DNA from 3 places in the Arthrobacter sp. EM1 genome. Region 2 is predicted to be linked to each of the others. Evidence: riboswitches for the same ligand, from Rfam matches in the RefSeq annotation. Region 2 holds a riboswitch; each other region holds the start of a gene.

Region 1 (3,250 bases), 920 kb from region 2:
GATGAAGGCGGCATCCGCCCCGGCGCCCTGGTATCCCTGGAGCGCGTGGGGGAGTACATTTCGGTGCGCGTTCCTGACATCGAAGGTGCCCTTGAACTACCGCCTGAGGTCGCGGCCCACGTCTTTGTAACCATCGGTTCCTGAGGTTGCCGCGACAGCCCGGGGCCATCCGAGAGTTGTCCACAAGCTGATAACGGATTTATCTCTGGACGGCTTAATCGCCTATAGTTGGAGACTAGTACCGATACCAAAGCGTTATCTGATCCGAAGCCGAGCCCTGCCAGCGGAACAGTCGCAGAATCATCTCCTGGCAGGGGCGGGGGAACCACTTTTGGCTGTTTAGCGGCCTTGGGGTGAAGACCGTCAGCGGCAAGTACCCACAAACACGGAATCCATCGGATGCCCCTGTGCGTGATTGCTTGCCACGGCGGACCGGGTCGTTGATCTCTCTGACCCGAATCCGACAGCTAACTCCGCAGGCTCTCCAGAGAGGAACCGTTGTTGACCACCCAGACCGCCAAGGGCCGCCGTCGTGCGAGCGGCCCTGCCTCGGAGCCGCGTCCCGCCGCTGCCATCACGGCAGAGCGTCCGCGCGACGCGCACCGTGACGCGCGCAGGGATCGCCGCAGCCCCTTCCGCCAAGTAACGGATTTTGCCGCCGCAAGCGGTGTAGGGCAAAAGGCGGGTATTGCACTGGCCGCTGCGGGCTTGGCCCTCACCGTCACAGTTCCCGCGACTGGCCCTGTTCTGGCCACTGACGCCGGCTCCGGCGCGGCAGCCAGCCCGGCAGTCGTGCAGCCGGATGTGACAGCAGCAGAGGCCAAGATCGACTTCAGCCGCACTGCCGTAACCACCAAGGGCGATCCGGACGGAAAGCTCAAGCAGTTACTCAGTGCACAGTCCGCCGGCTCGATCACCCGGGCGGCCTCCGCAGGCAGCCTTGGGGCGCCGCTGGACCAGATGGTCACGGCGTCGCCGTTTGGCTACCGCGTCAGCCCCATCACCGGAGGCTCGGGCGAGTTCCACCGCGGGCAGGACTACTCGGCGCAGTGCGGCACCGTCGTCCACGCTGCCGCGAGCGGCACCGTGACATTCACCGGCTGGCACCCCTACGGCGGTGGTAACCGCGTGGTGATCGACCACGGCAACGGCCTGGAGACCACCTACAACCACCTGTCCTCCGCCAGCGTGAAGGTGGGCCAGCAGGTCTCCCGCGGGGATGTTGTGGCTCTTAGCGGTACCACCGGCGCCTCCACCGGCTGCCACCTCCACTTCGAGGTTATGGTCAACGGCGAAGTCGTCGACCCGACCGGATGGCTCTGAAAAGTTGAGGGAACACTCTCGCATTCTGGGGACACGCCGTGATCCGAATGTGACATTAGGGTCCAACTGCTGTAAAGTTTGAGCTACGCCAACTTTTTCGAAGTTGGCGCTCTTGAGTGGATTGCCTAGCTCTGCCACCGCTCAAGGTCCGTTCGCATGACATCGTCTGGCAGGGGCGGGGGAACCAATTTTGGTCTTCGCAAGAAGGCCTTGGGGTTAAGTCGCAAAGCTTCCCAGGAAGCAGCGCGGCCGGGTGACTCCCATCCGAATCCGACAGCTCACCTCGCAGGCATTGGGAGAGGCTACTTTCGTGCATACACGCCAAAATTCCGCGCTTCACCGCGCTTGCGCTGCTCTTTCGAGCCCGCTGGAATCCAATGATCGCGCCGGCCTTGCCGGTGCCCGGACCGCAGGCCACACGGTTGCCGCTTTTGGCGCGTCTTCGCAGTACACCCTTCGCTAAGTAACCCATTTTCGGGGCGATCCGGCGTACCCCCAAGATGCCGGAGCGTCCTCAGCCCGCGCCTAAAAGCGCGGACCAGGAACACGAAAGAGAGAACTTAATGACTACTCGTGCAAACGCACGGCATCGCGCCGAGGTCACCAAGACCAACTCGCTGGCCGTCATTGCCAAGGCTGTCGGCGGCAACGCCGGCGGCATGGGTCGCCAGGCCGCAGTCATCGCTGCTGCTTCCGGCCTCGTCCTGACCAGCGGTATCGCAGCCAACGCTGCTGAGGCCAACGTTCAGCGCGAATCCGCCTCCGCTTCCACACTCGACGTCCAGTCGAGCACCCCGGCTGCCATCTCGGCTGCTTCCACTATCGCGATCTCCTTCGAGAAGCCGGCCGTCACCACCACCCCGGCTCCGGTTGTTGAGGCCCCGAAGCCCGTTGTGAAGGTCCAGGAAACGCCTGCTGCCAAAGCGGCCGGTACCCAGGTCGCTGCTGCCGCAACTGCCGCCACCGGCACCGCGGTAGCAGCCGTTTCCAAGGCGCCGGCCGTCGCCAGCGGCATGGGCGCAACGATCGCCGCTGCAGCTTATGCCCAGCTCGGTGTAAGCCAGGACTGCACCGCACTGGCCACGAACGCGCTCGCTGCCGCAGGCATCAACTACCACGGCTGGCCGGCAGGTTACCTGTCCCTCGGCCGCACGGTGAGCGCCGCCGAGGCACAGCCGGGCGATCTTGCCTACTACCAGAACGGTGGCGCCGGCATGGCCCACATCGCCGTCTACGTCGGCAACGGCATGGCCGTTCACGGCGGCTGGAACGGTGGAACCACCTCCCTGCAGACGGTCAACGTCGGCTCCGGCCCGGTCTTCATCCGCGTCGGCGGCTAAGACAGCAGCTTTAGCAACACAAAGGACCCCCGCCAAACGGCGGGGGTCCTTTGTGTTGCCGATCCGTGAACTTCGGCCGACACGGGCAGGGGAGAGCAAAAAAGATTCGGCGAATTGCCATGTCCGTGTTTACTCTTGTTTTGTCGATCCATAGCCCGACCATGCACAGGGCAGCCGGCCCTCGTGCCCCTGGCGGGTGCGGCCGTGAAGAGGTATGCGGATGCGCACTCTCGTTCTTAATGCTGGATATGAGCCGCTGGCGGTGGTGACCTTCCGCCGGGCGCTTGTCCTTGTGCTGACCGGGAAGGCCAGTGTTGTGGCGGAAGGCGGCGAACCTGTGGTTGGGCCGCAGGATGTGCTGGGCCGGCCGTCAGTGATACTGCTGAACCGGTATATCAGGCCCCGGTACAACACCACTACGGCGGTGAGCCGCCGCGGTGTGCTCCGCCGGGACGGACACCGGTGCGCCTACTGCGGCAAAGCCGCGCACACCATCGACCATGTCCAGCCCAAATCAAGGGGCGGCGCGGATTCCTGGGAGAACCTGGTTGCTGCCTGCCTGCGGTGCAACAACGCCAAAGGGGACC
Region 2 (3,250 bases):
GGCGATGACCAAGGGGATGGCCAGGCCAAGGGCATGGGGGCAGGCGATTACGAGGACGGTGACGGTGCGGGTCACGGCGTCGGGGACGCTGCCCAGCAGTGACCAGACGATGAACGTGAGGACCCCGGCGCCGGCGGCGAAGTAGAACAGGAAACCGGCGGCCCGGTCGGCGAGGGCCTGGGCTTTGGAGGAGGAGGCCTGCGCCTCGGCGACGAGGCGCTGGATTCCGGCCAGGGCGGTGTCGTCCCCGACAGCGGTGACCTGCACGCGGACGGTGTTGTCTGTGGCGATGGTTCCGGCGATGACCTTATCCCCGGATGAGCGGAGGACGGTCCTGGATTCCCCGGTGATCATCGATTCGTCGAACTCTGCCTGGCCGTCAACAATGGTGCCGTCGGCCGGCATTCGGGCTCCGGAGCGGACCAGGACGGTGTCCCCCGCCGCAAGCTCGCTGACTTTGATGGTTTCGGTGCCCTCAGCGGTAATCCTGTCTGCCTCGTCGGGCAACAGAGCCGCAAGAGCGTCCAGGGCACCCCGTGCGGAGCCGAGGGCGCGCATCTCGATCCAGTGCCCCAGCAGCATGATCGCCACCAACAGGGCCAGCTCCCACCAGAAGTCCAGGTCGAACCCGCCGATCCCGAGGCTGGTGATCCAGGAGGCGATGAATGCGACGCTGATCGCCATGGCGATCAGCAGCATCATGGCCGGTTTTCGGCTCTTCAGTTCCTCCAGGCCACCTTTGAGGAAGGGCTGCCCGCCGTAGAAGAAGATCACGGTGCCCAGCGCCGGCGGGATCCAGGCCGAGCCCAGGAAAACCGGGGGTGTATAGCCCAGCAGCCCGCCGAACATGGGGCTGAAGAACACGACAGGCACGGACATGGCCAGCGTCAGCCAGAACCTGTTCTTGAACATCGCGACGCTGTGTCCGGCGTGTTGGCCCTGGGTGTGCACCATGTGCTCATCATCCATGCCTTGGGAATGGACGGCGTGGGCATCAGGTGCATGCGCCACGGCCGCCCCGCTGCGGGGAGCGCCTGGCTCGTCCTGCCGGGCGGAAGGTCCGTTGTGGTGGTCGTGGTCCATTTGGTGCGCTCCTCAGGAATTATCTCTGGTGGCGGCCAGGGCCGACGGCTTGTCTGTATCGGAGAACGGCTGGACTACTCGCCGGCGGTAAGGCTGTAGCCGGCGCCGGTCACTGCGTTGCGAACCGCGGAGACGTCCGCCGCACCGGCCACGGTGAGGCGGGACTCTCCTCCGACGACGAGCTCCACGATCGCCGACTCGACCCCGGCCACGGCACTGACTGCCTGTTCTACCGTTTGAACGCAGTGTCCGCAGGTAAGTCCTTCGACCAGGTATTCGAAGCCCTCAGCCGGGGTCTGTGTCTGCGTCCGGGCGCCGGGTGAGCAGCAGCTGCAGCCGGACGGTTCCGGAGCGGCAAGGGGAAGTTCGGTCCGGTTGTTAGTTCCGCACATGTCAGTTCGTTCCTTTGCAAAGAGCCGTAACGAGGATGCTGGGGTTGAACGGCTGTAACGGCCGGCAATTCCTCGGGCCTGGACAAACCACTTCACTGACAACAGGTCAAATATACCCCCAAGGGGTATATTTTACAAAGTGCCCGGGATGCCTCTGACGGACTCAGGAACGGGGGGAGCCTCCCGCACGCGGCACCTGCCGGGTCCCGCCGCCCTGCGCTGTCGCCATAGGGGCGCCCGCTCACCGCGGATCATGGCGGGGCCGCCCGTCGAACCCATGCGGCAGCATTCGTTACCTGAATGTGACATCCCCTTAGTATTACCGTACCGTCGAATTCGTGCCGGTTTTCTCCGAGAAAGGGACTCCCTGGCCGATTGCCTAACTCTGCCGCTGCCCGGGATCCGTTCGCAGAAATCGTCCGGCAGAGACGAGGAAACCACATGTTGGCCTGTTCTCAGGCCTTGGGGTGAAGCCGCGCCCCTGCACTTATGCAGGTCGCGGCCGGGTGTCTCCCATCCGAATCCGACACCTCACCCCGCAGGCATGGGGAGAGGCTACTTCATGTCCGCACGCAAAAATCCGGGCCGCCACCGCGCTGTGACCGCCAAGACCAGCACCCTTGCGACAATCTCCAGGACCGCTACCGGCAACGCCGGCGGGGTGGGCCGGCAGGCCGCCGTCATCGCCGCCGCGTCGGGACTTGTTCTGACCAGCGGGATCGCCGCCCAGGCTGCCGACGCCCCGGCGCAGCGGGACTCGGCCCCTGTCTCGAACCTTGAGGTGTCCAACCAGGCGCCGGCTCAGCTCAGCGCGGACTCCAGCGTCCGGATTTCCTTTGAAGGCCCCGCCGTCACCACCGCCTCCGCCCCGGTCATTGAGGCGCCCAAGCCTGCTGTCCAAGCGCCGGCTCCTGCCGCCGAAGCCGCCCAGGCTCCGGGGCAGGCCACCATCACTGTCCAGCCCCAGGCCGCGACCGCACCTCTTTCCGCTCCGGCGGCAGGAGGGGTCAACGCCGCGATGGTTTCCGCCGCTTACGTCCAACTTAGCCTGGTCCAGGACTGCACAGCCCTGGTAGAAAAGGCCCTGGGGGCTGCGGGTATCCCTGTCGGGGACCTGGCCCGATGCAGTCCATGAGCTACGGAAAGGCAGTCGCTGACGCGCAGCCGGGCGACGTGGTCATCAAGCCGGGCCACATCGGCATGTACGTCGGTAACGGCCAGGTTCTTAGCTTCGGCATGAACAGCAAGAACCAAACCGTTGTGCATCCGCTGTCGTGGCTGACCGCCACCGGTCCCGTCACGTTCGTCCGCGCGGGCGCCTAGCGCACACCCGTCAAGGGCCGGTGAATTGCTGCCTTTGGTGGCAGCGGATCGCCGGCCCTTGGCGAGTTCCCCCTGAATGCCAGCAGCCCGGAACGGGCGCTACCGCCTATCAACGAGGTGTCGGGTTCTGACATCCGGTGCCGGTTGGTCAGGCCTGCCGGGCGAGAACCGGCAGCGCAGCCCGATGGTGTGGGGAGGAATCCTGAACCGTCGTCCCGGCGAAGCGGCGAAGGCGCAGCGAGTTACTGACGACCAGGACCGAACTGGCAGCCATCGCGGCGCCGGCGATCATCGGATTCAGCAACCCCAATGCGGCAACCGGGATCCCGATGGCGTTGTAGAAGAACGCCCAGAACAGGTTGGTCTTGATGGTGGCCAGCGTCCTGCGGGACAGCTCAATTGCCTGGGCCACCTGGCCAAGGTCGTTGCCCATGACGGTCAGGTCCGCTGCG
Region 3 (3,250 bases), 100 kb from region 2:
ATACCCCTAGGGGTATATTATTTCACTATGACAACCATCGACATTTCTGAAGCGACCTTCAACGACACCATCACCGACAACGACATCGTCCTGGTGGACTTCTGGGCAGCCTGGTGCGGGCCCTGCCGGATGTTCGCCCCCACGTTCAGCAAAGCTTCCGAGAACCACGCGGACGTTGTTTTCGCGAAGGTGGACACGGAGGCCGAACCCGGCCTCTCCGCTGCCGCCCGCATCAGCTCCATCCCCACCCTGATGGCCTTCCGGGACGGGATCCTGGTCTTCTCCCAGCCGGGGGCGATGAACGCGGCCGGGCTGGAACAGCTCATCAAGGGCATCAAGGAACTGGACATGGAAGAGATCCGGGCTAAAGTGGCAGCCGCCCCGGCCTCCTAGGAAGTTACCCGACCCCAGCTCCGGCCCAGGGCTTCCCGGGCATGCCCCACCAGCGGATTGAGAAACACATTGAGCAGTGAACCAGTCATTACAGCCGCAGGCAGCGCAATAGCCACCGGAGGCCCTGCACCCGGGGGGAGCCAGCCGGTCCGGGTCGCGCACCTGGGCGGTGACCGCTTCGATATCAATATCCGTGGCCACATCATCCGGACCGACCAGCCAGTCGGCAACGGCGGGGAGGATACCGGCCCCACGCCGACGGAGCTGTTCATCGCGAGCCTCGCCGGCTGCGTCGCGTTCTATGCCCGCCGCTACCTGCAACGGCATGACCTGCCCACCGAGGGCTTGGCCGTGGAGGCGGATTTCGAGATGGGCTCACGACCCGCCCGCGTTGCGCGGATCAATGTGCACCTCACTATCCCCGACGGCGTGCCCGCCGAACGCCGCGAGGCCCTGCTCGCCGTCGCCTCCCACTGCACCGTACACAACTCACTGACATCAGTCCCTGAGATCTCGGTCGCCTTCGCCGGCGACTCCGGATGGCCAAACGCGAACTCCTGAGGTTCCAGCAAGGGTTCCAGCAAGCCACGGCTTGGGATCCGGGCGTCATCCGCGCCATGCACGGCGGCGGCGCCATAAACAGCAGCCCGTGGGGCGCCGACGGAACAATCGCCACCCCGCAATCGATCGGCCCGGCACAGCCCCCGGGAAGTGGAGGCCGCCGACGGGACCAAGACGCTGACAGCAGACCCCGTGAAGCCCCCTGCAATACGTCCCCTGTGCTGCAGGGAACGTATTGCAGGGACGTATTGCAGGGCAGGTTCTGACCCGGCGGGTCAGGAGCAGGTGCAGCGCCGCTCCTCCGGAACGTCAGCCATTACCGAATCGACGTGCTCGCCGCAGCCGGCCCAGGTGGTCTTTCCACAGTTGCTGCAACGGACGGGACTGCACATTGTTACTCCTCAGGTAGGTTGGTTACACAAGCAATAATACCCCCAGGGGTATCGTTTGCCAAGCACCCCGAAGATCTCTTGCATACCCCAAGGGGTATGCAAGAGACTGTCAGGATGCCAACAATTCCCAGGTCTGCAGGACCACGGCCCGCCGCATCTCTGGCCGGCCCCGCCGGCGGCGTCCTGCCTCAACGCAAAGTGGTCTCCATCCTGGTCTGCGGGCAGATTCTCGGCGGCATCGGCATGGGCGCCACGTTGTCCCTTGGCTCCCTGCTCGCGGCACAGCTTTCCGGATCGCCGGCATGGCCGCCACGATGAGCACCCCGTTCAAAGGCAATCCGGACACTGGCGTCAGCACTCAGCGCAGCGGGTGTCCGGGTGGACACCTCAAGGTTCGAGACAGGGGCCGAGTCCCGCTGCGCCGGGGCGTCGGCAGCCTGGGCGGCGATCCCGCTGGTCAGAACAAGTCCCGACGCGGCGGCGATGACGGTGGCCTGGCGGCCCACCCCGCCGGCGTTGCCGGTAGCGGTCCTGGAGATTGTCGCAAGGGTGCTGGTCTTGGCGGTCACAGCGCGGTGGCGGCCCGGATTTTTGCGTGCGGACATGAAGTAGCCTCTCCCCATGCCTGCGGGGTGAGGTGTCGGATTCGGATGGGAGACACCCGGCCGCGACCTGCATAAGTGCAGGGGCGCGGCTTCACCCCAAGGCCTGAGAACAGGCCAACATGTGGTTTCCTCGTCTCTGCCGGACGATTTCTGCGAACGGATCCCGGGCAGCGGCAGAGTTAGGCAATCGGCCAGGGAGTCCCTTTCTCGGAGAAAACCGGCACGAATTCGACGGTACGGTAATACTAAGGGGATGTCACATTCAGGTAACGAATGCTGCCGCATGGGTTCGACGGGCGGCCCCGCCATGATCCGCGGTGAGCGGGCGCCCCTATGGCGACAGCGCAGGGCGGCGGGACCCGGCAGGTGCCGCGTGCGGGAGGCTCCCCCCGTTCCTGAGTCCGTCAGAGGCATCCCGGGCACTTTGTAAAATATACCCCTTGGGGGTATATTTGACCTGTTGTCAGTGAAGTGGTTTGTCCAGGCCCGAGGAATTGCCGGCCGTTACAGCCGTTCAACCCCAGCATCCTCGTTACGGCTCTTTGTGAAGGAACGAACTGACATGTGCGGAACTAACAACCGGACCGAACTTCCCCTTGCCGCTCCGGAATCGTCCGGCTGCAGCTGCTGCTCACCCGGCGCCCGGACGCAGACACAGACCCCGGTTGAGGGCTTCGAATACCTGGTCGAAGGACTTACCTGCGGACACTGCGTTCAAACGGTAGAACAGGCAGTCAGTGCCGTGGCCGGGGTCGAGTCGGCGACCGTGGAGCTCGTCGTCGGAGGAGTGTCCCGCCTCACCGTGGCCGGAGCGGCGGACGTCTCCGCGGTTCGCAACGCAGTGACCGGCGCCGGCTACAGCCTTACCGCCGGCGAGTAGTCCAGCCCGTTCTCCGATACAGACAAGCCGTCGGCCCCGGCCGCCACCAGAGATAATTCCTGAGGAGCGCACCAAATGGACCACGACCACCACAACGGACCTTCCGCCCGGCAGGACGAGCCAAGCGCTCCCCCCAGCGGTTCCGCCGTCGCGCATGCACCTGATGCCCACGGCATGGATGATGAGCACATGGTGCACACCCAGGGCCAACACGCCGGACACAGCGTCGCGATGTTCAAAAACAGGTTCTGGCTGACGCTGGCCATGTCCGTGCCTGTCGTGTTCTTCAGCCCCATGTTCGGCGGGCTGCTCGGCTATACACCCCCGGTTTTCCCGGGCTCGGCCTGGATCCCGCCGGCGCTGGGCACCGTGATCTTCTTCTACGGCGGGCAGCCCTTCCTCAAAGGTGGCCTGGAAGA

Evidence for each region. A riboswitch is a leader RNA that binds a small molecule or an ion and turns the genes downstream of it on or off. The one in region 2 is predicted to bind cyclic di-AMP.
Region 1: it holds a riboswitch for cyclic di-AMP, as region 2 does, so the genes downstream of both, QI450_RS01730 (NlpC/P60 family protein) here and QI450_RS05740 (hypothetical protein) in region 2, are expected to answer to the same signal.
Region 3: it holds a riboswitch for cyclic di-AMP, as region 2 does, so the genes downstream of both, QI450_RS06315 (hypothetical protein) here and QI450_RS05740 (hypothetical protein) in region 2, are expected to answer to the same signal.

The regions. Positions count from the first base shown of each region.
Region 1 is NZ_CP124836.1:362,870-366,119, forward strand. Features, by position in the region: gene QI450_RS01720 (metal-dependent transcriptional regulator) at 1-144, shown strand, start outside; cyclic di-AMP (ydaO/yuaA leader) riboswitch at 259-497, shown strand; gene QI450_RS01725 (M23 family metallopeptidase) at 502-1,323, shown strand; cyclic di-AMP (ydaO/yuaA leader) riboswitch at 1,471-1,629, shown strand; gene QI450_RS01730 (NlpC/P60 family protein) at 1,887-2,663, shown strand; gene QI450_RS01735 (HNH endonuclease) at 2,884-3,250, shown strand, end outside.
Region 2 is NZ_CP124836.1:1,279,965-1,283,214, forward strand. Features, by position in the region: gene QI450_RS05730 (copper-translocating P-type ATPase) at 1-1,083, opposite strand, end outside; gene QI450_RS05735 (heavy metal-associated domain-containing protein) at 1,158-1,475, opposite strand; cyclic di-AMP (ydaO/yuaA leader) riboswitch at 1,842-2,034, shown strand; gene QI450_RS05740 (hypothetical protein) at 2,038-2,610, shown strand; gene QI450_RS18085 (hypothetical protein) at 2,607-2,798, shown strand; gene QI450_RS05745 (heavy metal translocating P-type ATPase) at 2,947-3,250, opposite strand, start outside.
Region 3 is NZ_CP124836.1:1,384,919-1,388,168, reverse strand. Features, by position in the region: gene trxA (thioredoxin) at 28-393, shown strand; gene QI450_RS06320 (OsmC family protein) at 463-954, shown strand; gene QI450_RS06315 (hypothetical protein) at 1,535-1,951, opposite strand; cyclic di-AMP (ydaO/yuaA leader) riboswitch at 1,955-2,147, opposite strand; gene QI450_RS06310 (heavy-metal-associated domain-containing protein) at 2,514-2,831, shown strand; gene QI450_RS06305 (copper-translocating P-type ATPase) at 2,907-3,250, shown strand, end outside.